DNA from 2 places in the Actinomadura decatromicini genome. Region 1 is predicted to be linked to the other one. Evidence: riboswitches for the same ligand, from Rfam matches in the RefSeq annotation. Region 1 holds a riboswitch; the other holds the start of a gene.
The links. Region 1 has a riboswitch for glycine ahead of gcvP (aminomethyl-transferring glycine dehydrogenase). Riboswitches for the same ligand answer to the same signal wherever they lie in the genome.

Region 1 (14,429 bases):
TCGAACGCGCCGATCGCCTGGTCGAGGCAGGCGATGCCGAGCGCGACCGCGAGCCGCGCGTACGCGTACGGCGCGGCGGCGCGGTCGACCAGCCGGAGCCCGGCGGTCAGGACGCGCTGCGCCCGCGCGGGCTCGCCGCGCTCCAGCAGCCGCTCGGCGAGGTCGTGCGCGGCGGGCGGGCCGTACTCGGCGTCGCCCGTGCCGAGCACGGCCTCCCAGTGGCCGCGCGCCTCGTCGAAGTCGCCGGCGTCGTCGGCGATCCGGGCGAGGGCGAGGTGGGCGGGCGGCAGGTAGGCCGGGTTGCCGAAGTCGACCACGACCCGCCACGCGGGCGCCGCCTGCGCCTGCTCGCCGGCCCGCTCGTGCGTGAGCGCCAGGTGGTAGGCGGCGCGCGGCCCGTACTCGGGGTCGCCGGTGGCGATCGCCGCCCGGTCGGCCTCGCGGGCCCCGGCCACGTCCCCGGCGTCGTCGAGGACGACCGCGAGCCCGAGCGCCGCCCGCGCCCGGCACGGCGTGTCGCCGAGCGCGAGCACCGTCCCGAACAACGCCGCCGCCCGGTCGGCCTCGCCGTTCTCGGCCAGCTTCCGGGCCTCCTCGCACACCTGCGCCGGGTCGAGGTCCGGCTCCGGGGACTCGCTCATCGATCTGCCCTCTGGGGTCGGGGACGCGCTGCCCTCACGGGGGTCGGGTCGCGCCCGAGCCTAGCGGGTGCGCCGCCCCCGAGGGGCGACCCTCAGCGCCCGATCCTCGGTCCTCGGTCTCAGTCCTCGAACGCCTCGGGGGGCGGGCAGGAGCAGATCAGGTTGCGGTCGCCGTGGGCCTGGTCGACGCGGCGGACGGGCGGCCAGTACTTGTCCTCGCGGAGGGCGGGCAGCGGGTAGGCGGCCTCCTCGCGGGTGTAGGCGTGCTTCCAGTCGTCGGAGAGCAGGCAGGCGGCGGTGTGCGGGGCGTTCTTGAGGGGGTTGTCCGCGCGGTCGTAGGCGCCGTCGGCGACCCGCTGGATCTCGCGGCGGATCTCGATCATCGCGTCGCAGAACCGGTCGAGCTCGATGAGGTCCTCGGACTCGGTCGGCTCGATCATCAGCGTCCCGGCGACCGGGAACGACAGGGTCGGGGCGTGGAAGCCGTAGTCGATGAGGCGCTTCGCGACGTCCTCGGCGGTGATCCCGGTCTCCTTGGTGATCTTGCGGAGGTCGGCGATGCACTCGTGCGCGACGAGCCCGTTCCGCCCGGTGTAGAGGATCGGGTAGTGCGGGCCGAGCCGGGCGGCGAGGTAGTTGGCCGCGACGATCGCGCCCTCGGTGGCGGCGCGGAGGCCGTCCGGTCCCATCATGGCGATGTAGGCCCAGGAGATCGGCAGGATGCCCGCCGAGCCCCAGGGCGCGGCGGAGATCGGGCCGACCCCGGTGTCCGGGCCCGCCTCGGCGCGCAGCGGGTGGTTCGGCAGGAACGGGGCGAGGTGCTCGCGGACGCCGATCGGCCCGACGCCCGGCCCGCCGCCGCCGTGCGGGATGCAGAACGTCTTGTGCAGGTTGAGGTGCGACACGTCCGACCCGAACTCGCCGGGACGGGCCAGCCCGACGAGCGCGTTGAGGTTGGCGCCGTCGACGTAGACCTGGCCGCCCGCGTCGTGCACGGCCGCGCACACGTCGGTGATCGTCTCCTCGAACACGCCGTGCGTGGACGGGTAGGTCACCATAATCGCGGCGAGCCGGTCGCCGTGCTGCCCGATCTTGGCGTGCAGGTCGTCGAGGTCGACGTTGCCGCCGTCGTCGCACTTCACGACGACGACGCGCATCCCGGCCATGACGGCGCTGGCGGCGTTGGTGCCGTGCGCGGACGACGGGATCAGGCACACGTCCCGGCGGTCGTCGCCGCGCGAGGCGTGGTAGCCGCGGATGGCGAGCAGCCCGGCCAGCTCGCCCTGCGACCCGGCGTTCGGCTGGACGGACACCTTCGCGTACCCGGTGATCTCGGCGAGCGCGTCCTCCAGCTCGCCGATCAGCTCGACGTACCCGGCGGCCTGGTCGACCGGCGCGAACGGGTGGATGTTCGCGAACTCCGGCCAGGTGATCGGCTCCATCTCGGCGGTGGCGTTCAGCTTCATCGTGCAGGAGCCGAGCGGGATCATCGACCGGTCGAGCGCGACGTCGCGGTCCTGGAGGCGGCGCAGGTAGCGCAGCATCGCGGTCTCGGAGCGGTGCGCGTGGAACACCGGGTGGGTCAGGTAGGGGCTCTCGCGGCGCAGGTCGTCCGGGATCGCCTCGGCGGGGGACTCGGCGGCGGGCGCGGCGCCGAACGCCTCCAGCACGGCGGTGACGTGCACGGGCAGCGTCGTCTCGTCGCAGGCGACGGCGACGTGGTCGGCGTCCACCGGGCGGAGGTTGACGCGGCGCTCGCGGGCGGCCGCGACGACCTCCGCCGCGCGGCCGGGCACGCGGGCGAGGACGGTGTCGAAGAACGCGCCGTGCACGACGTCGACGCCCGCGGCGCGGAGCCCGGCGGCGATCTCGGCGGCGCGGCGGTGCGTGCGCTGCGCGATCGCGGCGAGCCCGTCCGGGCCGTGGTAGACGGCGTACATGCTCGCCATCACCGCGAGCAGGACCTGCGCGGTGCAGATGTTGCTGGTGGCCTTCTCCCGCCGGATGTGCTGCTCGCGGGTCTGCAGCGCGAGCCGGTGCGCGGGCGCGCCGTCCGCGTCGACGGACACGCCGACGAGCCGGCCGGGGAGCTGCCGCTGGATGCCGTCGCGGACCGCCATGTATCCGGCGTGCGGGCCGCCGAACCCGTACGGGACGCCGAACCGCTGCGCCGAGCCCACCGCGATGTCGGCGCCCGACTCCCCCGGCGGGCGCAGCAGCGTCAGCGCGAGCAGGTCGGCGGCGACGACCGCCTGCGCGCCGCGCTCGTGCGCCTGCGCGATCACCGGCTCCAGGTCGCGGACGGCCCCGGACGCGCCCGGGTACTGCAGCAGCACGCCGAAGAAGTCGCCGTCCGGCAGCCCGCCGGACAGGTCGGCGATGACGACCTCGATGCCGAGCGGGACGGCCCGCGTCCGCACGACCTCGATCGTCTGCGGCAGCGCGTCGGCGTCCACCAGGAACGTGCCAGGCTCCTTGCGCTTGGAAGCCCGGTGCGCGAGGGCCATGCCCTCGGCGGCGGCGGTGGCCTCGTCCAGCATGGACGCGTTCGCCACCGGCAGGCCGGTCAGGTCGCTGACGACGGTCTGGAAGTTCAGCAGCGCCTCAAGCCGCCCCTGCGAGATCTCCGGCTGGTAGGGGGTGTAGGCGGTGTACCAGCCCGGGTTCTCCAGGACGTTCCGCATGATCACGCCCGGCGTGGTCGTGCCGTGGTAGCCGAGCCCGATCATCGAGGTGAGGACGGTGTTGCGGGCGGCGAGCTCGCGGAGCCGGTCCAGCGCGGCGCTCTCGCTCAGCGCGGGCGGCAGGTCCAGCGGCCGGGCGGTGCGGATCGCGGCGGGCACGGCGTCGGCGATCAGGGCGTCGACGCCCGAGTAGCCGACGGCCGCCAGCATCCTCGCCTGGTCGTCCGGGGACGGGCCGATGTGCCGGTCGGCGAACGCGGCGCGCGGGTGCTGCGGCGCGGCGACGGGCGCGAAGAACTGGGCCGTCATGGAGAGCCTCCTGGCTGCTGCGGGTCGCTCAGGTGAACCGCCGGGACTGACCGGCGGCCGGTTCTCCCCCTCTGTCATCGGCACCTGAGAGCTTCACCCGCGCGGCGGGGTTTCCCCTTCGGTGAGCCGCCCGTCCCCTCCCGCGGGGACCGGCGCCTGCTTTCCAGAGGTGCCTCGCCCGAGCGGTCCTTTTGCCTGAGAGGTTCCGGGGAGGTTGCCCCTTCGGCGCCCCACGCTGGCGGCGTGGGGTCTCTCCCGCACAGGGTCGACGGCATGTCCTGGACAAACCCTACCCAAAGATCGGTCGCGACGATCGTCCCGCCCCTCCGACGTGCGCCGCAGCGCTTCTACCCGTGAGTACGATGTGCACGTCCACCAGGGGGACCGGGCCTGGGACACTGATCACGCGATGGACGATCAGGGCGGCGGTACGGCGTGACGCACACGGGCGACGGCGCGGCGCGCGCACGGGCGCACGGGCGGGCGCGCGGGCGGGCGCGGCCGTGACCCCGGCAGCCGTGCCCGTCGACGAGCCCGCCCAGCCGGACCGGATCCGCCGCTCGTCCGACGCCATCCGGTTCGCCGCGTCCGTGGTCGGGCTGGCCGCGGTGATGCTGCTCGTGTCGATCGCGCAGCAGACGACGCACGGCCTGCAGACCGACATCGCGCAGGGCACCGCGCACGCACCGCGGCTGCTGCTGTCCCTCGCGACGCTCGTGTCCAGCTTCGGCGTGCTGGCCGTGCCGGTCGCGTTCGCGATCGAGCGGCTGCTCCGCAAGGACGGGACGCGCGTCGCGATCGCCCTGCTCGCCGCCGTGATCGCGTTCGGGATCACGGTGGGCCTCGACGACCTCGTCGTGCGGGCCGCGCCGGGCGGCGTCCTCGACTCGCTGATCTGGGGCGGCAGCGCCACCGCGCCCGTGCACACCGACATCGCGCCCGTGATCGCGTTCGTCAGCGCGGTCGGGATGGCGGGCCGCGTCCGCTGGCAGGCCGCGACCTGGACGCTGATCGGGCTCGCCGCGCTGACCGGGCTCACCGCGTCCTACGCCTCGGTCGCCGCGCTCGCCGCCACCTACTTCCTCGGCACCGCCATCGGCCACGGGACGCTCTACGCCGTCGGCACCCCGAACCCGCGCCCGTCCGGCGCCGCCGTCATGGCGGCGCTCGACCGGCTCGGGCTCCGCGCGGCGAAGGCGGCCCGGCTGGACGAGCCCGCCGAGGGCGCCGAGGAGGCCCGCCGGTACGGCGTCGTCCTCGGCGCCGGCCCCGCGGCCGGGCACGGCGTCCGCCCCCCGGCGCGGCACGGCGGCTGGGACGTGGAGGTCCACGTCCTGGACCGCGACCAGCAGACCGCCGGGCTGCTCTACCGGGTGTGGCGGCTGCTGCGGCTGCGCTCGGCGACGACCGGCCGGGCGCTGCGGTCGCTGCGCCGCTCCCTGGAGCAGGAGTCGCTGATGGCGTACGCGGTGGACGCGGCGGGCGTCCGCACCCCGCGCCTGCTCGGCACCTCGGAGGTCGGCACCGAGGCGGCCCTGCTCGCCTACGAGCACGTGCCGGGACGGCGGCTCGCGGACGTCCCCGACAAGGAGGTCACCGACGCCCTCCTCGCCGACGTGTGGCGGCAGTTCCGCGCCCTCCAGGCGGCGCGGCTCGCGCACCGGCGGCTGCAGGACGGCGCCGTCCTCGTCGGCGACGACGGCCGCGCCTACGTCACCGGCCTGCGCGCCGGGGAGATCGCGGCGGGCGACCTCGCGCTGCGCCTCGACCTGGCCCAGTTCCTCACCACCCTCGCGCTCCGGACGGGCGCCGAGCGCGCCGTCCGCACCGCCGCCGAGGTGCTCGGCGAGGAGGCCCTCGCCGCCGCCGTGCCGCTGCTGCAGCGGGTCGCGCTGTCGCGGGAGACCCGGGCGGCGCTGCGGCACGACCGGGAGCTGCTGACCCGGATCAGGGAGCAGATCGTCCGGCTGAAGCCGGAGACGGAGGTCGCGCCGGTCCGGCTGGAGCGGTTCCGGCCCCGGACGGTCTTCAGCATCGTCGCGCTGTCGATCGCGGCGTACATCGTCATCCCGCAGGTCGCGAGCCTCGACCTGCGCACCATGGCGGCCACGGCGAGCTGGCACTGGGTGGTCGCCGCGCTGGGCGGGGCCGCGCTCACCTACCTGGCGGCGGCGCTCATGCTGATGGGGTTCGTGCCCGAGCGGCTGCCGCTGGGCCGGACCGTCCTCGCCCAGCTCGCCGCGTCGTTCGTGAAGCTCGTCGCCCCGGCGGCGGTCGGCGGCGTCGCGGTCAACACCCGCTACCTGCAGCGGTCCGGGGTGCGGCCGGGGCCCGCGGTGGCGAGCGTCGGCGCGTCCCAGCTCGTCGGGCTGGTCACGCACCTGCTGCTGCTCGTCCTGTTCGGGTTCCTCACCGGGTCGAGCGGCAAGGCCACGCAGGACCTCGCGCCGTCCCGGGCGATCGTCATCGCCGTCCTGGCGACGGGACTGCTCGCCGGGCTCGCGCTGACCGTGCCGCGGGTCAGGCGGGAGGCGACGTCGCGGCTGCGGAGCATGTTCTCCGGCGTGGTGCCGCGGCTCGTGGACGTCCTGCAGTCGCCGAAGAAGCTCACCACCGGGATGGGCGGGACGCTGCTTCTGACGGTCGGGTTCGTCCTGTGCCTGGACGCCTCGATCCGCGCGTTCGGCGGTTCGCTGCCGGTCACGTCAGTGGTCGTGGTGTTCCTCACCGCGAACGCGCTGGGCTCGGCCGCGCCGACGCCGGGCGGGCTCGGGGCCGTGGAGGGCGCGCTGACGCTGGCGCTGACGATCTCCGGCCTGTCCGCGGAGACCGCGACGTCGGCGGTGCTGCTGTACCGGCTGCTGACCCTGTGGCTGCCGGTGCTCCCCGGCTGGGCGGCCTTCGCCTACCTCCAACGCAAGGAGGCCCTCTGAGCGGCACCTCAGCCGCGGATCGGCGAGGCCGGAACCCGACGCGAGAGCCATGAGGCGGGCGTGGACCAGCCTGTGGCGGAGGGTTGAGCGGGTGCTGGAGGGGCGAACGGGGTGCGGCGGGCCGTACGGCGGGGTTCGACCGGTGCGCGGGTTTCGGCGGAGTGCGTGTCAGCCGGTGCGGCGGGGCTTCGGTCGGTGCCCGGGGGGCTCAGCCGGTGCGGGGGGGGAGCCGGGAGGTGAGACAGGCGGTGGAGGGTCAGCCGGTGCGGCGGGCGCGGCGGCGGTTCGCGAGCTCGTCGTGGGGGTGCTCGGAGGGGTCGTCCCCGACGGCCTCGGCGCGTTCGCCGGGCAGTTCGGCGAGGCTGCCCTCGACCTCCTGCCAGACGCGGCCGAGCGCTATGCCGAACACGCCCTGCCCGCCCTGCAGCAGATCGACGACCTCGTCGGCCGAGGTGCACTCGTAGACGCTGACGCCGTCGCTCATCAGGGTGATCTGCGCCAGGTCGCGGACGCCGCGGTCGCGCAGGTGCGACACCGCCGTCCGGATCTGCTGCAGCGACACCCCGGTGTCGAGGAGCCGCTTCACGACCTTCAGGACGAGGATGTCGCGGAAGCTGTAGAGCCGCTGGCTGCCCGATCCGTGCGCCGACCGGACGCTGGGCTCGACCAGTTTCGTCCGGGCCCAGTAGTCGAGCTGCCGGTAGGTGATCCCCGCCGCGGCGCACGCCGTCGGGCCGCGGTAGCCGACATCCTCCGGTGGCACGGACACCTGCGTGTCGAAGAGCAGCCCCTGCTCCCCGGCGCGCTGGGACGCCATCCGCCTCTCGGGGGTCGCCTTGCCCTCGCCGCTGCTCACCGCCACGCGGACCTCCGGCTTCTATCATCCCGTGCCGCTTCGTCAAGGGGGTTTGACGACTTACACCACGGGTGTTCCACCAGCACGGTAGGTGCCGGTCAGGGTGTGGTCAACGTTCATCGTCGGCGCGTCGCATGCCCGGATGAACCGGCTTCACGTGGGCAAACCTCGCACCTTCCGAGCCAACCCCACTCCTACCCGTGTTTATCGCCCCGCACTCGTGTTCGTCGCGGCGCACTCCTCTTTCGGGCCTCGGCGGCCCTCCATCGTCGTGCACCGCTGTGCGGTCGCCGCATCGCTCCGGCTCGCCTCGCGGCTCGCCTCGCGATCAGGTCCCCGCTTCGCTCGAACCTGGCTTCGCCCGCGATCGCGACGGTCCGGGTGCGTGCGTGGCCGGGGTGGTGGCTGAGGTTGCTGAAACGAGAGTACCTCTTGGTGATCCCCTCGCGCCCGCGGCTCGCCAAGGGCGCTCACCGCGCTCCGGCGGTCAGCCCGCGCGGCCGAAGTCCTCCGGGGAGATGGTGTCGAGGAACTCGCGGAACTTCTCGACCTCGTCCTCCTGCTCGTCCGGGATGGCGACCCCGGCCTCTTCGAGGACGTCCTCGCTGGCGAAGATCGTGGCGCCGGTGCGCAGGGCGAGGGCGATGGAGTCGGACGGGCGGGCGCTCACCTCGACGCCGTTGGAGAACACGAGGTCGGCGAAGAAGATGCCCTCGCGCAGCGCCGTGATGTTGACGGTGCGGAGCTGGACGCTGAGGGCGTCCAGGACGTCGCGGAACAGGTCGTGGGTGAGCGGGCGGGCGGGCAGCACACCCTGCTGGGCGAAGGCGATCGCGGTCGCTTCGACCGCCCCGATCCAGATGGGCAGGTAGCGGTCGCCCTCCGTCTCCTTCAACAGGACGATGGGCTGATTGGAGGGCATCTCGACCCGGACGCCGACGACCTCCATCTGCTTCACTGCGGCTCCCTGCTGGTTCTCGCCGTCTCGATCACCACGTGCAGCGGATCAGTTCGTGACCGAACCCTGTAGCCAACGTACACCCCGCTCCGGACAGCTCGTGTTGCCGCGGGTCCGGCAAAAACCTCCGCGGCGCACATGATCAGCGGTCGAGGCTTTCGCGGAGTCCGGCGTCGACCAGCGCGGCGTGCAGCCGCACCGACAGCGCGGCGATCTCCCGCGCCGTCTCGGCCGCCTGCTCGTGGGCGCCCTGGCCGCGGCGGCGCAGCTGCGGCGCGACCATCTGCTCGATCAGCCCGACCTGCCGGTCGGCGGCGGCCTTCACGGCGCGCAGGTGGCGGACCTCGAAGCCGAACTCGCCGAGCGCCGCGGCGGCGCGGGCGACGCTCAGCGCGTCGCCCTCGTAGTGGGTCCCGGCGCGGCGGACGAGGCCGTACTCCTCCAGCCGGGCGAGCAGCCCCTCGTCGATCCCGGCGCCGTCGAGGAGCTGGCGCCGGGTCAGCCGGACGGGCGGGTCGGCGGCGGTGGTGTCGGCCGCGACGAGCGTGCGGGGGCGGCGCGGCTCCGGCGCGCCGGGACGGCGGGGCCCGAGCGGCGGCGGGTTCTCGCCGCGGTCGCGCGCCTCCAGGTGCTGGCGGATGACGCGGAGCGGGAGGTAGTGGTCGCGCTGCGCGGCGAGGACGAACCGCAGCCGCTCCACGTCGGCCGCGCCGAACTTGCGGTACCCGGACGGGCTGCGCTGCGGCTCGACGAGGCCCTCGGACTCCAGGAACCGGATCTTGGAGATGGTGATGTCGGGGAAGTCGGGCCTGAGCAGTCCGAGGACGTCCCCGATCGTCATCAGGGACCGGGCGGATTGCGCGTTCATGGCCCCTCCCATCGTCGCCGCGGCCTCGTGCTCCGCCGGTGCAGGCCGCGCGTCAGCCGTGCGCCGGATTGGTCAGGAACACCAGCCGGAACTTGCCGATCTGCACCTCGTCGCCGCCGGACAGCCCGGCCTGGTCGATCCGCTGCCGGTTGACGTAGGTGCCGTTGAGGCTGCCCACGTCGCGGACGGAGAACACCGCCCCCTGCCGGGCGAACTCGGCGTGGCGGCGGGACACGGTGACGTCGTCCAGGAAGATGTCGCTCTCGGGGTGCCGTCCGGCGGAGGTGCGGTCCTTGTCGAGCAGGAACCGGCTCCCCGCGTTCGGGCCCCGCTTGACCACGAGCAGCGCCGTCCCCGGCGGGAGCGCCTCCATGGCCATCTGGTCGGGACCGAGCGAGGGCTCCTCGGTTCCGGCGTCGGTGTCGAGGGCCTCGAACCCGCCGATGGAGATGGTGGACGTGGACTCGCCGGGCGACTCCCGGGGAGGGAGCGGACTCCGGGTGAGCGGAGTACCGCAGTTCGAGCAGAAGCGGGCATCATCCGGGTTGGCGTGACCGCACTGCGTGCAGTAGACGCTCGGCATCGATCGGCTCGGCCTCCTACCATCGGCGCGGCACGGGGACCCCGCCGCAACGGGAGCCGCCTGCGCCATGCGCATCCATCAACCAACCCACGCCGGGGGCCCGCCCCCGGCCACGGTCGACCCACCGCCCGCTCAGACGACGGTCGCCGCAACTTACGCGGGTATTACCCGAGGGGTCAACTGGAACGGTGAGCCGGCCGGACCAAACTACATTCGTCGATGATCGCAGGTCTACGCCGCCGCGCGGACCGCCCCGATGACGACGTTCGAGCGGGCCGTCCGGTTTACCGCTCCCCCCGTCTCCCTCTACGGAGACCGTACCGCGTCGACGACGACTTTCGCGCGCGGGGTGATCGAGACCTCGGCGCCGGCCGCCTGGAGCGTCCGCACCAGCCCGCCGGGGATGTTCAGCGCGGTCGTCATCGTGTGGGGGTCGCCGATGGCGCGGAACCGGTACGGCGGGGCGAGCGCGCGGCCGTCGGCCCGGACGCCGCCGCGGTCGTCCAGGAAGTAGGTGTCGACCCCGGCGCGCACGTCGTTGACCTGCACGACCTCGGCGCCCGCGTCGCGCAGCTCCTCCAGCGCGTCGAGCAGGTTGACGGCCCGCACGCCGCGCCGGGGGTCGCCGACCGTCAGCTCGATGCCGGGGCCCTCGGCCGGGACGGTGCCCGCGAGGAGGCCGTAGGTGGCCGCCCGCTTGCGGGCCTCCTCCAGGGCGGTTCCACCCTGCGCGTCCCGTTCGAGCCGGGCCTTGGTGTCCTCCAGGTCGCGCAGGTCGCCGCGCAGCCGCTCGGAGCGCTGGCCCAGATCGGACAGGACGCCGACGAGCTCGTCCTGCCGCGCGGTCGCGAACGTGGTGTCCCGCTCGTTCGAGCGGATCTGCGCGACCACCGCGAACCCGAGCACGAGGCAGAGGAGGCCGCCGATCAGCTGGCCCATGCTGACTCGCGGTCTCAACAGGTCGGCGACCGCGCGGAGGCCCTCCGGGCGCGGCCCGGCGTCGCGCGGCCCGGCGTCGCGTTCGCGGCCCGTCATGCGCCGAACAGCCTGCGCCGGATGCCCGCCGCGTTGGAGAAGATCCGGATGCCGAGGACGACCACCACGCCGGTCGAGAGCTGCGACCCCACGCCGAGCTTGTCGCCGAGGAACACGATCAGCGCGGCGATGACGGTGTTGCTGAGGAAGGAGACGACGAACACCTTCTCGTCGAAGATGCCCTCCAGCCGCGCCCGGATCCCGCCGAACATGGCGTCGAGCGCCGCGACGACCGCGATGGGCAGGTACGGCTCCGCCCAGAGCGGCACGTCCGGCTGGAGGACGAGCCCGAGCGTCACGCCGATCACGAGCCCGATCAGCGCGATCACGTCCGGGTCACCCCTCCCCCGCTCACCGGTCCCCCGCTCACAGGTCCCCCGCTCACCGGCCGTCCCCCTCGTGCGGGACGGCGTACCGCAGCCGGACGGCTCCGGCGGCGGGCAGCCGGACGTCCGAGGCGCGGCGCGTCCCGTACCCGATCCGGTAGCGCTCGCTCAGCGCCCGCAGCCGCCGGTCGGCGGCCGAGCCGGCGAAGGCGGCGCGGAGCCGGTCCGGGTCGCCGACCGCCGTCACCGCGTAGGGCGCGCCGAGCGGGCGGTAGTCGACGAGGATCGCCTCGCCCGCGGCGCGGATCGCGGTGGTCGGGGTGAGCCGCTGCCCGTTGATCCCGATCGCCTCGGCCCCGGCCGCCCAGAGCCCGTTGACCAGGACCTGGAGGTCCTGATCATAGACCCGGCCGTCGGTCGCGGCGGGCCCGCGGCCGGGCCGGGCGCCCGGGTCGTCGGCGGGCGCGTCGTCGAGCGTGACGACGAGCCCGCCGCCGGACGCGGGCGTCGCGGCCGCGGCGGCGCTCGCGCGGGCGAGCGCCTGCCGGGCGCGGCGGCCCTCCGCGCTGCGGGCGAGGGCGGCGGCGCGGCGGCGCTCGGTCTCGTCCCGGAGGCGGCCGAGGCGGCGCTGGAGGTCGTCGGTCTCTGCGGTGCGGGCGTGGATCTCGTCGACCAGCCGGGAGCGGCGCTCGGCGGCGACGGGCTCGCCGCGCCGCACCTCGGCCCCGGCGACCGCGATCAGCGTCCCGGCGAGCGCGAGGACGAGCAGGACGCCGCCGCCGCGCAGCCGCCCCCGCCGGGGGCCGGGCGCCTCGACGCCGCCGCCCGCCGCGGCGCGCCGGGCCGCCGCCTCGGCGTAGCCGTGGTCGAGGAGCTTCCCGGCGAACAGGTCGGCGAGCAGCGACATGGAGGCGTCGGGCCGCCGCCGCCAGCCGTCCGGGCCGTCGTCCCGTCGTGTGATCACGGCCCCATCATGGCAAGGACGTCCAAATTAACGGGGGAACCCCGTCCGTAACGCGGCCGGCGGCCGCGCCCCGCGACGCCACGGTGGCCTGACCTTCCTGGACGGGCGAGGTCCGATCGTCCATCGTTTTCACACGGGCGTTTCCACCTGGGCGTTTCCACACGGGGCGCGGTGCCGGGCGCCCGGACGGGAGGCGATGCCGATGATCGAGGTCCGGGACGTGGGCCAGTGCGTGGACGGGGGCCGCCGCACGCTGCGCGACGTGTCGCTGACGATCGGGACCGGGGAGCTGGTCGCGATCGTCGGCGGCAGCGGCGCGGGCAAGACCACGCTGCTGGACGCGCTCGCGGGCGTCCGCCCGCCCGCCGAGGGCCACGTCCGCCGCGCGGGCGGCGACGGGTCGCTCGGGTATGTCCCGCAGGACGACATCGTCCACCGGGACCTGCCGCTGCGCCGCACCCTCCGCTACGCCGCGGGCCTGCGGCTGCCCGCCGGGACGCCGCCGCAGGACGCGGAGCGCGCGGTCGACGGCGCGCTCGCCGCGCTCGGGCTCGCCGGCCGCGCCGGGCAGCGGGTCGGGTCGCTGAGCGGCGGCGAGCGCAAGCGCGCCAGCATCGCGGTCGAGCTGCTGACCCGGCCGTGCGTGTTCTTCCTGGACGAGCCGACGTCCGGCCTCGACCCGGCGACGGCGGCCGACCTGATGCGGACCCTGCGCGGCCTCGCCGCCACCGGGACGACGGTCGTCCTCACGACGCACCACCCGCCGGACGCGGCCGTGTGCGACAAGGTCGCCGTCCTCGCCATGGACGGGACGCTCGCGTTCTACGGCCCGCCCCGCGAGGCGCTCGCGCACTTCCAGGCCGACGGGTTCGACGACGTCTACCTCCGCCTGTCCGGCGATCGAGCGGAGGCCGGGCGGGCTCCCGCGCCGGAGCCCGTGCCGGGTCCCGCCGACCGGCCCCCGCCGGGCGGGCGGCCGGTCGGGGCGTGGCGGCAGTGGGCCCTGCTCAGCCGCCGCAACGCCGACCTGCTGACCCGGAACCGCCTGACGCTCGCCGTCCTCGCGGGCTCGCCGGTGATGGTGCTGGCGATGTTCGCCGTCCTGTTCCGTCCGGGGGCGTTCTCCCCCGCCGCGCCCAGCCCGAGCGCGACGGTGATGATCCTGTTCTGGATCGCGTTCGGCGGGTTCTTCTTCGGCCTTACCTACGGCCTGCTTCAGGTGTGCACGGAACTGCCGGTGGTGCGGCGGGAGCGGCTCACCGGGCTGCGCGCCGGGCCGTACGTGCTGGCGAAGGTCGCCGTGCTGCTGCCGCTGCTGGCCGTCGTGGACGCGCTGACGCTCGGCGTCCTGCGCGCCCTGGACCGGCTGCCCGCGGCGGGCTGGGGCACCTACGGGGAGCTGTTCACGACGCTGCTGCTGTGCTCGCTCGCGGCGCTGGCGCTGGGCCTCCTCGTGTCCGCGGCCGTGACCGATCCGGCGCAGGCGACGATGGCGCTGCCGATGCTGTGCTTCCCGCAGGTGCTGTTCGTGGGGGCGATCCTGCCCGTCCCTGTGATGGCGGCGCCGGGACGGTGGCTGAGCTACGCCATGTCCAACCGGTGGGCGTTCGAGGCGCTCGGCCACAGCCTCGGCGTCGAGCGGCTCTGGGCCGGCGGGCGCTCCCCGCTCGGCCCGCCGCTGCTCGATTCCTACGGGGACACGTTCTCCCGCGCCGCCGCCGCCGACTGGGCCGTGCTCGGCGGGTTCGCGGCGCTGTTCCTCGCCGGGACGTGGCTGGTGATCGTCCGGCGCACCTGACATCCGGCCTACCTGACAAACGTTCCCGGCCGGACCAAAAAAGGTCAGGACACCCCCTTGCGTGTCACACCCGAATTTCGGACCGTTTTCATAAGGGTGTGGCTTACATGCACGCGGGGGTGCACCATGGGCCCTTCATCCGGCTCCGACGACCCGTCCGGCTGCGGCGGGGGCTTCGCGGGAACGCGGCGGCTCGACGAGCTGCGCGCCACCGAGTACCGCTACCTGGACGAGCGCGGCCAGACCTACCTCGACTACACCGGCTCCGGCGTCGCCGCGGACGCGCAGATCCGCGCCCACTGCGAGCGGCTCGCGGGCCACTGCTACGGCAACCCGCACTCGGAGAACCCGACGTCCAGCGCGTCCACCGCGCTGGTCGAGCGGACGCGGGAGGCGATCCTGGGGTTCTTCAACGCCTCCCCGGACGAGTACGCGGTCGTGTTCACGCCGAACGCGAGCGGCGCGTGCCGCCTC
Region 2 (14,429 bases), on a different contig from region 1:
GGGCGAGATCCGCGAGGACGCCGACCTCGCCGTCCTCGCGACGTGGCTGATGACGATCCTGCCGTTCCTCGCGCTCGCCCCGTACTACGACGGCCTCGACCCGATCCACGAGCTGCGCGGGCGGACCCCGGCCGAGCAGCGCCCGGTGATCCGCCAGCTCATCGCGGGCTTCCGCCCGATCTTCGCGCCCGCCAAGTAGCTCAGGGGGCCAGGTCGTACTCCGCCGGCCTCGCCTTGCGGGACCCGGCCCAGTACTCGAACGTGTGGCCCGGCCACAGCGTCCGGTTGACGCCCGCGTCGTCCAGGTACCAGCTGCTGCAGCCGCCCTCGTTCCACACGGCGCGGCGGAGCCGGCGCTGCAGCCGGTCGTTGAAGCGGCGGACGGCCCTCGGCTTCGGCTCGATGGTGTCCGCGCCCGACTCCTGGAGCAGCCGCAGGCAGCTCAGCACGTGCTGGATCTGCACCTCGATCATGAACACGACCGAGTTGTGGCCGAGGCCGGTGTTCGGGCCGAGCAGCATGAAGAAGTTCGGCATGCCGAGGATCGTCGTGCCGCGGTGCGCCTCGATGCCGTCCGCCCAGATCTCCTGGAGCTTGACGCCGCCGCGCCCGGTGACGCGCAGGTCGGTGAGCGCGTCGGTGACCTTGAAGCCGGTGCCGTAGACGATGCAGTCGACCTCGTGCTCGCGCCCGTCGGCGGTGACGACGGAGTGCTCGCGGACCTCGGTGATCGCGTCGGTCACGAGCTCCACGTTCGGCCGCGTGAGCGCCGGATAGTAGTCGTTGGACAGCAGGATCCGCTTGCAGCCGATCGTGTAGTCGGGCGTGACCTTGGCGCGCAGCTCCGGGTCGTCGATCTGGGACTTGATGTGGCGGCGGGCGATCGCGTCCTGGACGCCGGACAGCCGCGGGTCGATCGTGAACCCGACCGCGCGCGCCTCGAGCGTCCAGTAGATCGCGGCGCGGAACGCCCGCGCCGCGCCGGGGACGTGCCTGAACACCGTCCGGACGGGCTTCGGGATGGGCTGGTCGGGCTTCGGCTGCACCCACGGCGGCGTCCGCTGGAACACCACTACCCGCCCTGCTTGCTCTGCCACCTTCGGGACGAACTGGATCGCGGACGCGCCCGTCCCGACCACGGCGACGCGCTTGCCGGTCATGTCGTAGGAGTGGTCCCACTCGGCGGAGTGGAAGGCGGTGCCGCGGAACCGCTCGGTGCCCGGCAGGTCCGGGTAGGACGGGACGTGCAGCGCCCCGATCCCCGACACGACGGCCTTCGGGGTGAGGACCGTCCCGTCCGCGAGCGTCACCTTCCAGCGCCGCGCGCCGTCGTCGTACTCCATCGAGTCGACGGCCGCGCCGAAGCGGATGTGCTCGCGCACCCGGTACTTGTCGGCGGTGCGCTCCAGGTAGGCGCGGATCTCGGGCTGCGGGGCGAACATCCGCGACCAGCCCGGGTTCAGCTCGAAGGAGAAGGAGTACATGTGCGAGGGGACGTCGCAGGCGCAGCCCGGATAGGTGTTGTCGTGCCACGTCCCGCCGAGCGCCTCGCTCTTCTCGAGGACGACGAAGTCGTGGAAGCCGGACTGCTTGAGCCTGATCGCCATGCCGAGGCCGGCGAAGCCGGAGCCGATGACGACGATCGCCGGGGCGCGCTCGCTCATGATCCATCCCTCTCGCGTAACCTACTCCGGGTAAGTTACCGGGAGTAGGTTACTGACGGTAGGTCCAATGACTAGGATTCTCCTGTGAGCAGCACCACACCGCGACGGCGGCGCATGTCCCGCGCCGAGCGCGAGCGGCAGATGCTGGACGTGGCGGAGGAGGTCTTCGGCGACCGCGGCTACCAGGCCACGTCCATGGACGAGATCGCCGAGCGCTGCGGCGTCTCCAAGCCGATGCTCTACGAGTACTTCGGCTCCAAGGACGGCCTGCTCCTCGCCTGCATCGGGCGCTCCAAGGCCGAGCTGTTCGACGTGACGCGGAAGGCGATGGCGGGGGCGAGCACGCCGCGCGAGATCCTCTGGCACGGCATGCTCGCCTACTTCGGGTTCGTCGAGGCGCACAGCAGGTCGTTCGCGATGCTGCTGCGCGGGTCGCTGTCCGCGCCGCCGTCCACGGCGGAGGCGATCGAGGCGACGCGCGAGCAGCAGAGCACGCTGATCGCCGGGGTGCTGACCGCGTTCGCGCCGGCCGCCCCCGCCACCGTGATCGAGGCGTTCACGCAGATCATCCTAGGCGGCAGCGAGCGGCTCGCGCAGTGGAAGGCGCGCCGCCCCGAGGTGTCGGCCGAGGAGGCCGCCCGCCATATGACCGACTTCTGCTGGAGCGGCCTCAGCCCCTACCTCCCGGACGCCGCGGAACGCGCTCCGGACGCCCGCTGAGTACGGTTGGATCACTCCATTCCGTCCGGATTCCTCGGAGGTCTGCATGCCACTCGCGCAGTTCGACGGAGCGCTCGCCGTGGTCACCGGAGCCGGCGCCGGGATCGGCCGGGCGACCGCCCTCGCGCTGGCCGAGCGCGGCGCGAACGTCGTCGCCGCGGACATCGACCTCGCCGCCGCCGAGCGCACCGCCGCGCTCGCGAAGTCGGTCGGCGCGGGCGGCACCGCCTACCAGGTGGACGTGTCGGACGCCGCCGCGATGGAGAGCTTCGCCGCCGCGGTGAAGGAGGCCCACCGCGCGCCGGACATCGTCGTCAACAACGCCGGGATCGCGGTCGCGGGCTCGTTCCTCGACACGTCCCTGGAGGACTGGGACCGGATCGTCGGCGTGAACCTGTGGGGCGTCGTCCACGGCTCGCGGCTGTTCGGCAGGCAGATGCACGACCGCGTGCACACCCTGCCCAACAAGCCCGACAAGCCGAACCTCGGCGGGCACATCGTCAACATCGCCTCCGCCGCCGCGTACACGCCGACGCGGACGCTGCCCGCCTACTGCACGACGAAGGCCGCCGTCCTCATGCTGAGCGAGTGCCTGCGCGCCGAGTTCGCGGGCTCCCGCATCGGCGTCACGGCCGTCTGCCCCGGCTTCGTCACCACCGACATCGTCGCGAACGGCACCTTCGTCGGCGACGCGGAGGCGGGCGAGCGGACGCGGCAGCGGAGCCTCAAGGCGTTGAAGGCGCGCAACTACCCGCCGGAGCGGGTCGCGGAGCGGATCGTCAACGCCATCGTCAAGAACAAGCCGGTGGTGCCCGTCACCGCCGAGGGCCATCTCCTGCGGGCGCTGTCGCGGGTCTCGCCCGCGTCCCTGCGCCTGCTGGCGCGAATCCCCGCGCCCCGCGGCTAATGGCATTCGGCGGCCATTTCCCGGTTTCCGAACGGGGAGTAGAAAATGGTTCACAAATGGTAGGCATTGGTACACCACCCGGAACCGAGGAGGCCGCGGAGCGGTGGTCCACTCCGCGGCCCGTCGACGTGAGAGGTTACTGACCTGGGCTCACCGGACCCAGGACACTCCTACCGATTGCACGGTCACGACGCCGACCTCCTCCTCCCCGGGCTGTGCGAGCACGCCGATCACCTGGCCTGCTCCGGGAGCAAGACCGGCGCACACCCGCCCCTTTACCGAATCACCCTAGAAGGTACTGACAGAAGATATGCCATGATCGGCCGATTCAGGTCAGAAATGATTTAGCGCCGTCATGACTTCGAGGGCGACGTCGGTCGCCTTGGCGAGACACGCGCGTTTCCGTTCGTCCTGCCGCCCCTTGGCCGGGGCGCGTTCGCTGTAACTGACGGTGAAGACCGCGTTGCGGAGCCGGGCGGTCACCTGCCCGACGACGGTCGGCTGGCCCTCGTCCGCCTTGAACCAGCGGTACGCCTCGTCGCCGAGCCCCTTGTGCGGCTCCAGGGAGATCGTCCGGACGAGGGGGGCGTGGTGCGCCTGCGTCCACTGCGCGTCGTAGTAGCTCTCGGCGTCGCGGACGGGGTTCGGGGTGTCGCCGGGCGCGTAGAGGTGCGCCTCGATGCGGAGCCAGCGGAAGTCCCGTCCGGTGGAGGAGTAGGTGCAGGTGGTGAGCGTCGAGTTCGCGCTCTCCCGCCGCGTCGCCTTCGGGACGGTCTTGTCGACGGTGCGCTGCGAGACCGTCCCGCAGGGCGCGGGCAGCGCCTTGACGACCTGGCCGCCGCTCTCCGCGGGCGTCTCGCCGTCCGTGGGCGTGCTGTCGGCGGTGGGCGTGCGGGACGTGGTGGCCGTGCGGGACGTGGTGGGACGCACGGCCGCGCCGTCCCCGCCGCCCCGGACGGGCGCGAGCAGGAACACCGCCACCGCCGCCGCGCCGAACGCGACGACCGCTACCAGCACCGCGACCCGCCGCGACCGGCGGCGGCCCGGCGACGGCGGCTCGGGCGCGGAATAGACCCGGTCGAACGGGTCCGGAGGACGCTGAAGGCCCAAACCCCGCTCCCCCTCCCCCGTAGCGCTTCCCGGTCCGCCACCCGTCAAGGTAGTAAGGACCGCGCCCGCTGACCAGGCCCCCTGACGGAGCCCGATGTCAGACCCCGTGGTCACAATGGAGGGGTGCTGATCGCGGACATCGCCCGGACCTCGGCGGACGTCGCCGCGACCTCGGGCCGGAAGGCCAAGGTGGCGTCGCTCGCCGAGTGCCTGCGCGCGGCCGAGCCCAGGGAGGCGGCGATCGTCGTCGCGTACCTGTCCGGCGAGCTGCCGCAGCGCCAGATCGGGGTGGGCTACGCGGCGCTGCGCGACGTCCCGCCGCCCGCGCCGGAGCCGTCGCTGACCGTGCTCGCGGTCGACGCGGCGTTCACCGAGATCGGCGCGGTGGCCGGGGCCGGGTCGGTGGCCCGGCGGCGCGAGCTGGTCGCGGCGCTGTTCGGCCGCGCCACCCGTCCCGAGCAGGACTTCCTGATCAGGCTGCTGGCGGGCGAGCTGCGGCAGGGCGCGCTGGACGGCGTGATGGCCGAGGCGATCGCGGCGGCGGCCGGGGTGCCGTCGGCGGAGGTGCGGCGCGCGGTCATGCTGCGCGGCTCGCTCGGCCCGGTCGCCACCGCCGCGCTCGCCGACGGGGTGGCCGGGCTGCGCGGCTTCGCCCTGGAGGTCGGACGCCCGATCAAGCCGATGCTCGCGGCGTCCGCGCCCGACGTCGACGCCGCGTTCGGCAAGCTGGCGGCCGAGGCCGCCGTGGAGTGGAAGCTCGACGGCATCCGCGCGCAGATCCACGTGTCCGGCGGCGAGGTGCGGGTGTTCACCCGGACGCTCGACGAGATCACCTCCCGGCTGCCCGAGGTCGTCGCGGCGGTGCGGGAGCTGCCCGTCCGCGACGCGGTGTTCGACGGCGAGCTGATCGCCCTCCGGCCGGACGGAAGCCCGCACCCGTTCCAGGTCACTTCCGCCCGCACGGCTACCCGCACCGCCAAGACCACCGGCACGGTGCCGCTCGCGGTGTTCCTGTTCGACGTGCTGCACCTCGACGGGCGCGACCTGCTCGACGCGCCGGGCGCGGAGCGGAACGCGGCGCTCGCGGAGGTCGTCCCGGAGGGCCTGCGCATGCCGCGCGTCGTCACCGCCGACCCGGCGCGGGCCAAGGAGGTGTTCGACGAGGCCGTCGCGCGCGGCCACGAGGGCGTCGTCGTCAAATCACTCGACACCCCGTACACGGCCGGGCGGCGCGGCGCGGGCTGGATCAAGGTGAAGCCCCGGCACACGCTCGACCTCGTCGTCCTCGCCGTCGAGTGGGGGCACGGGCGGCGCCGGGGGCTGCTGTCCAACCTGCACCTCGGCGCCCGCGACCCCGAGACCGGCGGGTTCGTCATGCTCGGCAAGACGTTCAAGGGGCTCACCGACGAGCTGCTCGCCTGGCAGACGGCGAAGCTGCGCGAGCTGGCCGTGCGGGAGGACGACTGGACCGTCCACGTCCGTCCGGAGCTGGTCGTCGAGATCGCGTTCGACGGCGTCCAGCACAGCCCGCGCTACCCGGGCGGCATCGCGCTGCGGTTCGCCCGCGTGCTGCGCTACCGCCCCGACAAGTCGGCGGCGGAGGCCGACACGATCGACACCGTCCGCGCCGTCGCGCCCGTCATGGACTAGCCGACGGTTCCTGGCGCTCTTCGCCCAGCCGCGCGGTGGCGTGGGTGGCGGTCGGCGGATCCTCCTCGGGGACGGGACGGCGCGCCCGGCGGGACGCGGCGCGCATCCGCAGCCGCGACGCGGGCTTCCCGCGCTCCCTGGCGACCCCGCGGTTCCGGGTCAGGGCGCGGCGCCGCTCGCGGGCCTCGGCGCGGCGTTCGGCCCAGGCCGCCTTGCGGCGTCCGGTGCGGCGGCCCGGCGACCGGCGTCCCGTGCGGGCGGCGGCCCGGCGCTCCAGGCGCACGGCGGCGCGCCGGTCCGAGCGGGCGGCGGCGCGGCGTTCGGCGCGGGCGGCGGCGCGCCGCCGGGCGCGCGCGGGCGAACGTCCGCCGCGCAGCCTGCGGCGCGCCCGCTCGGCCGCGTCGGCGCGGCGTTGCAGCAGCTCGGGCGGGATCAGGTCGTGCCGCCCGGCGATGAACTCCTGCACCCAGATCTTCCCGTTGATCAGCGGCCGCCGGTACAGCTTCTCCCGCCGGACGGCCCGCTGGTACCGGCGCGACCCCGCGTCGTACCGCCACCGCGCCCACGGCGACCCCGGCCGCGCCACCCGGACGGCCCCGACGACCAGCAGCGCGGGCACGAACAGCCCGATCAGGCCCGTCCAGATCTTGCCCTTGAGCAGCGTGATCACCGCCAGCGCGAGGTTGACGACGAGCGACGCCGCGTACAGGCGGCTGAGCGCGACGCCGCCCGGGTCGAGCCCGAGCCCGTCGTACCCGAACGGCCGGACGCCGAGCAGCAGCAGCCCGGTCACGGCGATGGCGACGAACACGGCGTCGACGGACGCGCGGCCCTTCTCCGTCCAGTAGACGTCGCTGAGATGCAGGATCAGGGCGAACTCGTCCAGGACGAGGGCGGAGCCCATCCCGAAGACGATGGCCGCGGCCAGTTCCAGGCGGACGTGCCCGTCCGGCACGGCGAGGCTCGCCACCCCGCCCGCCAGCATCAGCACGACCCCGAACACCACGTGGTGGATGTGCACGTCTCCGGCCGTCACGTTCCGGAACCAGCGCACGTCCGCCCGGATCATCCGGACGTTCACCCTGGTCAACACGAACGTGACGATGAACGCGACGAAGAAGCCGAACAGCGGCAGCCGCCCGGTCTCCACGATCCGCTCGTCGAACATCTCGATCATCTGCCCCCCGCAGCCTCCATGATGCCCGGCGACATGCACGGATATCGTGGGACCCCTGATGAGACGTCGGGGGGCCCCATTTGGATCGGATTGTTGACCGTTGTGATCCGGGCGGGCGGGCTTGGGTCGCCGAGGCCGTTCGGCTTGTCGATGCTGACGCCAACCGGAGCGCTGACACGCACCTGCACGTGTTCCCGCTGCCGCCTGAGTGGGGCATCGACCTCTACCTGAAGGACGAGTCCGTCCATCCGACGGGGTCGCTCAAGCATCGGCTGGCGCGGTCGCTGTTCCTGTACGGGCTGGCGAACGGCTGGATCCGCGAGGGGACGACGATCATCGAGGCGTCCAGCGGGTCGACGGCGGTGTCGGAGGCGTACTTCGCGCGGCTGCTCGGGCTGCCGTTCGTCGCGGTGATGCCCGCGTCCACCAGCCCGGAGAAGATCCAGCTCATCGAGTTCTACGGCGGGCACTGCCACCTGGTGGACGACCCGTCGTCGATCTACGCCGAGTCGCGGCGCCTCGCCGCCGAGTGCGACGGCCACTTCATGGACCAGTTCACCTACGCCGAGCGCGCCACCGACTGGCGCGGCAACAACAACATCGCCGAGTCGATCTTCGAGCAGCTGCGGCTGGAGCGGTTCCCGGAGCCCTCCTGGGTGGTGGTCGGCGCGGGCACCGGCGGGACGTCCGCGACGATCGGCCGGTACGTCCGGTACCGGCGGTTCCAGACGCGGCTCGCGGTCGTCGACCCGGAGGGCTCGGCGTTCCACGGCTCGTACGCCGACGGCGACCCGGAGCGGACGGCGGCGGGCTCGCGGATCGAGGGCATCGGGCGGCCGCGCGTCGAGCCGTCCTTCCTGCCGACGGTGATCGACCGGATGATCCGGGTGCCGGACGCGGCGTCCATCGCGGCGATGCGCTGGACGAGCGAGGTCAGCGGCCGGGACGTCGGCGGCTCCACCGGCACGAACATGTGGGGCGCGGCGGAGCTGATCGCGGGGATGCGGGCGCGCGGGGAGCGCGGCAGCGTCGTCACGCTGATCTGCGACGGCGGCGAGCGCTACAGCGGCACCTACGGGTCGGACGAGTGGCTCGCCGGGCAGGGCCTCGACATCGCGCCGTACCGGGCCGCGCTGGACGCCTTCATCAAGACGGGCGACCTGCCGGCGGTCCCGTGACGGCTATCCGGTGACGGCTATCCGGTGACGCGGACGGGGTTGAACAGGTCGGCGTAGATCAGCAGCCCGCCCATGACGATCAGCACGGCCGCCATCACGTACGTCACCGGCAGGGCCTTCGCGACGTCCACGTAGCCGGGGTCGGGCCTGCGGAACACCCGCGCGAACGCCTTCTTGATCGCCTCCAGCAGCGCGCCCGCGATGTGGCCGCCGTCCAGCGGCAGCAGCGGGACGAGGTTGAACAGCCCCACCGCGAGGTTCAGCGAGCCGAGCAGCATGACGAAGTAGGAGATCTTCTGCGTGCCGGTGAACTCCTGGGACGCGGCGACCTCGCCGCCGATCCGGCTGACGCCGACGACGCCGATCGGGCCGTTCGGGTCGCGCTTGTCGCCGCCGAACGCGGCGTTCCAGACGCCGACCATCTTCTGCGGCATCCGCACCAGCGCGCCCGCCGTGCGCGAGGTCAGGTCGCCCATCGTGCTCGCGACCGCGCCCGGCCCCTGCCGCTCGACGGCGCTGTCGGGCGTGATGCCGAGGAAGCCGACGTTGACGACCTTGTTCTCGTCCTCCAGGTCGTACATCTGGTTGCGGGTGATCGGGACGGTGAGCGTGATGTCGTGCCCGTCGCGCCGGACGGTCATCGGCACCGACTTGCCGCCGTCGCCGCGGATCAGCTCCTGCAGCTCGCGGTAGTCGCCGATCTTCTCGCCGCCGAACGCGACGATCCGGTCGCCGGGCTTGAGCCCGACCTGCTTGGCGGGCGTCGCGGGCGCGTTCGCCGGGCAGCCCTTGACGTCGGCCGACTGGCTCGCCGGGACCATGCACTCGGCGACCTCGCGGATCACCGGCTGCGGCTGGCTCGTCCCGATGCCCATCAGCAGGATCGCGAAGAACAGCACGGCGAGGACGAGGTTCATCGCGGGCCCGCCCACCATGATCAGCGCCTTCTGCCACCACTTCTTGGCGTAGAAGACGCGGTCCTCGTCGCCGGGCCTGACCTCCTCCAGCGCCGCGCCGCGGGCGGACTCGATGAGGCCCTGCCAGGGGCCGGTGCTGATCCGCCGGACCTGGCCGGGGGCGTCGCCGCGGCGCGGCGGCAGCATCCCGATCATGCGGATGTAGCCGCCGAGCGGGATCCATTTCACGCCGTACTCGGTCTCGCCGCGGCGCCACGACTTCATCGTCGGGCCGAAGCCGACCATGAACTGGGTCGTGCGGACGCCGAACAGCTTGGCGAACGAGAAGTGCCCGAGCTCGTGCAGGGCGATGGACACCAGCAGGCCGAAGAACAGGATCAACGCTCCAGCCAGGTAGGCCATGCGGATTGCCCCTCCGGGTCGTGCACCCCGCGCACCCAGGGTGATCTCCAGCAACCGTCTTAGAGTACGTCACGGGCCCGCATTCGGTTTAACGCACGAGCTCAGCCATAGGGCATGGACAAAGGGAACTGCTAGCCTTGCCCGCAGCCGACTATCCCGTGCGGGAGAGTCCCTCGCAGCCGGCGGGGGACGCCGAAGGAGCAAATCCTCCCCGGAACCTCTCAGGCCCACGGACCGCACGGGCCAGGCGACCTCTGGAAAGCGGGGACCGAGTCCCCCGCCGAAGGTGAAAGCCCGACCTCTCCGGGACGGGTGAAGCTCTCAGGCGCCGATGACAGAGGGGGAGGCACCGAGACGCCCGGTGCGCGGGTGGGACGATGAGGCCACGCGCGCCCGTGACGAAGGAGCCGAACCCATGTCCGCCGACAGGAACGACGCCGAGACCGCCGTGAAGAACCCGAAGAAGACGCCGCTGCACGACGTCCACGAGGGCCTCGGCGCGAACCTCGTCGACTTCGCCGGTTACCTGATGCCGCTGCGCTACGCGAGCGAGACGGCCGAGCACCAGGCCGTCCGCACCGGCGCGGGCCTGTTCGACCTGTCCCACATGGGGGAGATCTTCCTCGCCGGGCCGGGCGCGGCCGCGGCGCTCGACTTCGCGCTGGTCGGGAACCTGTCGCCGATGAAGGTCGGCAAGGCCCGGTACACGATGATCTGCGGGCCGGACGGCGGCGTCCTCGACGACCTGATCGTCTACCGCCTCGCCGACGAGACGTGGATGGTGGTCGCGAACGCCGCGAACGCCGACGTCGTGCGGGACGCGCTGACCGAGCGGGTCTCCGGCTTCGACGCCACCGTGGACGACAGGTCCGACGCCTACGCGCTGATCGCCCTCCAGGGCCCGCGTTCGCAGAAGATTCTCGAAGGCTTCACCGACGCTCCGCTGGCCGACCTGAAGTACTACGCGATCCTCGCCGGGCGGGTCGCCGGGGTCGACGCCCTGGTCGCCCGCACCGGCTACACCGGTGAGGACGGCTTCGAGCTGTTCGTCGACGCGGCCGACGCCGTCCCGCTGTGGAACGCGCTCGCGGCCGTGGACGGCGTCGTCCCGGCCGGGCTGTCCGCCCGCGACACGCTGCGCCTGGAGGCGGGGATGCCGCTGTACGGCAACGAGCTGACCGCCGAGACCACCCCGTTCGAGGCGGGCCTCGGCCGGGTGGTGAAGCTGGACAAGCCCGTCGACTTCGTCGGGAAGGCCGCCCTCGCGGCGCAGGCGCAGACCCCGCCGGGGCGCAGGCTCGTCGGGCTCGTCGCGCGCGGGCGTCGGGCGCCGCGGAAGGGGTATGCGGTCGTCGCGTCCGGCGGCACGCCGTGCGGGGTCGTGACGAGCGGCGCGCCGTCGCCCACACTGGGCACGCCGATCGCCATGGCGTACCTCGACAGCGGCGCCGCGGAGACCGGCCTCGCCGTGGACGTGCGCGGCCGGCAGGAGCCGGTGGACGTCGTCGACCTGCCGTTCTACAAGCGTTCCTAAGGAAGCCGTCCCGGGGGCGCGGGACCGACCGTCCCCCCGCAGCGAACCCCGTACAGAGAAGAGAGAAGTGATCGTGAGCGTTCCGGAGCAGCTCCGCTACAGCGAGGAGCACGAGTGGGTGGCGGGCCTCGGCCCCGCCGGTTCGACGCCGGAGGACGACATCGTCACCGTGGGCATCACCGCGCACGCCGCCGACGCCCTCGGCGAGATCGTCTACCTGGAGCTCCAGGTGGCCGAGGGCGGCGCCGTCGAGGCGGGCGAGGTCTGCGGCGAGGTCGAGTCGACGAAGTCGGTCAGCGACATCTACTCGCCGGTCAGCGGCGAGATCACCGCGATCAACTCGGCCGTGGTGGACGTCCCGAAGGTGATCAACGACGACCCGTACGGCGAGGGCTGGCTCTTCAAGGTGCGGCTCTCGGCGGAGCCGGGCGACCTGCTCGACCCGGTCGCCTACGAGAAGCTGATCGAGGAGGGCTGACCGTGGGCCTGAACGACCCGCTGGCCGCGGCCGACCCGGAGGTCGCCGCGGCCGTCGCCGCCGAGCTGCGGCGCCAGCAGTCCACCCTGGAGATGATCGCGTCGGAGAACTTCGCGCCGGTCGCGGTGCTGGAGGCGCAGGGCTCCGTCCTGACGAACAAGTACGCCGAGGGGTACCCGGGCAGGCGGTACTACGGCGGCTGCGAGCACGTCGACGTCACCGAGCAGCTCGCGATCGACCGTGCCAAGGCGCTGTTCGGGGCGGAGCACGCGAACGTCCAGCCGCACAGCGGGGCGCAGGCCAACACGGCCGTCTACTTCGCCCTGCTCCAGCACGGCGACACGATCCTCGGCCTCGACCTCGCGCACGGCGGGCACCTCACGCACGGGATGCGGCTGAACTACTCGGGCAAGGTGCTGAACGTGGTGCCGTACCACGTCCGCGCCGAGGACGGCCTGGTCGACATGGACGAGGTCGCCACCCTCGCCGAGGAGCACCGGCCCAAGATGATCGTCGCGGGCTGGTCGGCATACCCGCGGCAGCTCGACTTCGCGAAGTTCCGGGAGGTCGCCGACTCGGTCGGGGCGCTGCTCATGGTCGACATGGCGCACTTCGCCGGGCTGGTCGCGGCGGGGCTGCACCCGTCGCCCGTCCCGCACGCGGACATCGTCACGACCACCACGCACAAGACGCTCGGCGGCCCGCGCGGCGGGCTGATCCTCGCCCGCGAGGAGTACGCCAAGAAGATCAACTCGGCGGTGTTCCCCGGCATGCAGGGCGGCCCGCTGGAGCACGTGATCGCCGCGAAGGCGGTCGCGCTGAAGGTCGCCGCGTCGGACGAGTTCAAGGCCCGGCAGGAGCGCACGGTCGAGGGCGCGAAGCTGCTCGCCGAGCGGCTCCTCGCCGAGGACGCCGCCAAGGCCGGGGTGAAGGTGCTGACCGGCGGGACGGACGTCCACCTCGTCCTGGTCGACCTGGTCGACTCCGAGCTCACCGGCCGGGACGCCGAGGACCGCCTGCACGACATCGGCATCACCGTGAACCGCAACGCCGTGCCGAACGACCCGCGTCCGCCGATGGTGACGTCGGGGCTGCGGATCGGGACGCCGGCGCTCGCCACCCGCGGCTTCACCGCCGCCGACTTCGCCGAGGTGGCGGACGTCATCGCGCTGGCCCTGCAACCGTCGTTCGACCGGGCCGCGCTGGCGGCGCGGGTCTCGGCGCTCGCGGCCGCGCACCCCCTGTACCCGGACCTGTGACGTCCCGGCGCCCCCTCCCCGCGCGGGAGGGGGCGCCCGTGAACGGGGAGGCAAGCCCCATGGCCATCAGCGTTTTCGACCTCTTCAAGATCGGCATCGGCCCGTCGTCGTCGCACACCGGCGGCCCGATGGCGGCGGCGCACCGCTTCGCGCGGGGCTTGGAACGTGACGGGCTGCTGGAGAAGACGGCGTCCGTGAAGACGATCCTGTACGGCTCGCTGGGGCTGACCGGGAAAGGGCACGGCAGCGACAAGGCCGTCATCCTCGGGCTGGAGGGCGACAAGCCCGAACTGGTCGACGTGGACGGGGTCGACGAGCGGATCGAGCGCGTCCGCACGCTGGGCGAGCTGCGTTTGTTCGGCGACCACGAGATCCCTTTCGTGGTCGGCGAGCATCTGGTCTTCGAGCGCAAGGAATCGCTGCCCGGCCACCCCAACGGAATGCGTTTCACCGCGCTTGACGCCGACGGCAACGAACTGCGCTCGAAGGTGTACTACTCGGTCGGCGGCGGCTTCATCCTGGACGAGACCGCGACCGGCGCCGACCGGATCAAGCCCGACGACACCGTCCTGCCGCACCCGTTCGACACGGCCGCCGACCTGCTCGACCGGTGCCGCGAGACCGGCCTCTCGGTGTCGGCGCTGATGCTGGAGAACGAGCGGGCGTTCGGCCGCACCCCGGACGAGATCCGCGCCGGGCTGCTGGAGCTGTGGGCCGTGATGGCGGCGTGCGTCGAGCGCGGCTGCACCCGCGAGGGGCTGCTGCCCGGCGGGCTCAAGGTGCGGCGGCGGGCGCCGCAGCTGCACCGCCAGCTCACCGCCGAGAAGCCCGGCGACCCGCTGCACGCCATGGACTGGGTGACCCTGTACGCCCTGGCCGTCAACGAGGAGAACGCGGCGGGCGGACGGATCGTCACCGCCCCCACCAACGGCGCGGCCGGGATCATCCCGGCGGTGCTGCACTACTACGCGCGCTTCGTGCCGGGCTGCGACGACGACGGGATCGTCCGGTTCCTGCTGACGGCCGCCGCCATCGGGGTGCTGTTCAAGCAGAACGCGAGCATCTCCGGCGCGGAGGTCGGCTGCCAGGGCGAGGTCGGGTCGGCCTGCTCGATGGCCGCCGCCGGGCTGACCGAGGTGCTCGGCGGGACGCCGGAGCAGGTGGAGAACGCCGCCGAGATCGGCATCGAGCACAACCTCGGGCTGACCTGCGACCCGGTCGGCGGGCTCGTCCAGGTGCCGTGCATCGAGCGCAACGCGGTCGGCGCGATCAAGGCGATCAGCGCGGCCCGCATCTCGCTGCGCGGCGACGGCCGCCACTTCGTCTCGCTCGACAAGGCCATCGCCACGATGCGCGACACCGGCCGCGACATGCTGGACAAGTACAAGGAGACGTCGCGCGGCGGGCTCGCCGTGAACGTCATCGAGTGCTGA

Region 2: it holds a riboswitch for glycine, as region 1 does, so the genes downstream of both, gcvT (glycine cleavage system aminomethyltransferase GcvT) here and gcvP (aminomethyl-transferring glycine dehydrogenase) in region 1, are expected to answer to the same signal.

What each region holds. Positions count from the first base shown of each region.
Region 1 is NZ_VSRQ01000007.1:59,559-73,987, reverse strand. It holds gene FXF68_RS29920 (tetratricopeptide repeat protein) at 1-641, opposite strand, end outside; gene gcvP (aminomethyl-transferring glycine dehydrogenase) at 761-3,634, opposite strand; glycine riboswitch at 3,696-3,807, opposite strand; glycine riboswitch at 3,808-3,902, opposite strand; gene FXF68_RS29910 (lysylphosphatidylglycerol synthase transmembrane domain-containing protein) at 4,138-6,567, shown strand; gene FXF68_RS29905 (MerR family transcriptional regulator) at 6,824-7,429, opposite strand; gene FXF68_RS29900 (bifunctional nuclease family protein) at 7,911-8,381, opposite strand; gene ftsR (transcriptional regulator FtsR) at 8,524-9,249, opposite strand; gene FXF68_RS29890 (FHA domain-containing protein) at 9,302-9,832, opposite strand; gene FXF68_RS29885 (DUF881 domain-containing protein) at 10,139-10,867, opposite strand; gene FXF68_RS29880 (small basic family protein) at 10,864-11,196, opposite strand; gene FXF68_RS29875 (DUF881 domain-containing protein) at 11,249-12,157, opposite strand; gene FXF68_RS29870 (ABC transporter ATP-binding protein/permease) at 12,354-13,955, shown strand; gene FXF68_RS29865 (aminotransferase class V-fold PLP-dependent enzyme) at 14,082-14,429, shown strand, end outside.
Region 2 is NZ_VSRQ01000001.1:1,031,675-1,046,103, forward strand. It holds gene FXF68_RS04035 (TetR/AcrR family transcriptional regulator) at 1-199, shown strand, start outside; gene FXF68_RS04040 (flavin-containing monooxygenase) at 201-1,664, opposite strand; gene FXF68_RS04045 (TetR/AcrR family transcriptional regulator) at 1,749-2,384, shown strand; gene FXF68_RS04050 (SDR family NAD(P)-dependent oxidoreductase) at 2,431-3,291, shown strand; gene FXF68_RS04055 (hypothetical protein) at 3,625-4,401, opposite strand; gene FXF68_RS04060 (ATP-dependent DNA ligase) at 4,525-6,051, shown strand; gene FXF68_RS43610 (hypothetical protein) at 6,041-7,228, opposite strand; gene cds1 (L-cysteine desulfhydrase Cds1) at 7,309-8,406, shown strand; gene FXF68_RS04075 (M50 family metallopeptidase) at 8,424-9,725, opposite strand; glycine riboswitch at 9,877-9,972, shown strand; glycine riboswitch at 9,974-10,073, shown strand; gene gcvT (glycine cleavage system aminomethyltransferase GcvT) at 10,141-11,259, shown strand; gene gcvH (glycine cleavage system protein GcvH) at 11,333-11,737, shown strand; gene FXF68_RS04090 (serine hydroxymethyltransferase) at 11,740-12,996, shown strand; gene FXF68_RS04095 (L-serine ammonia-lyase) at 13,056-14,429, shown strand.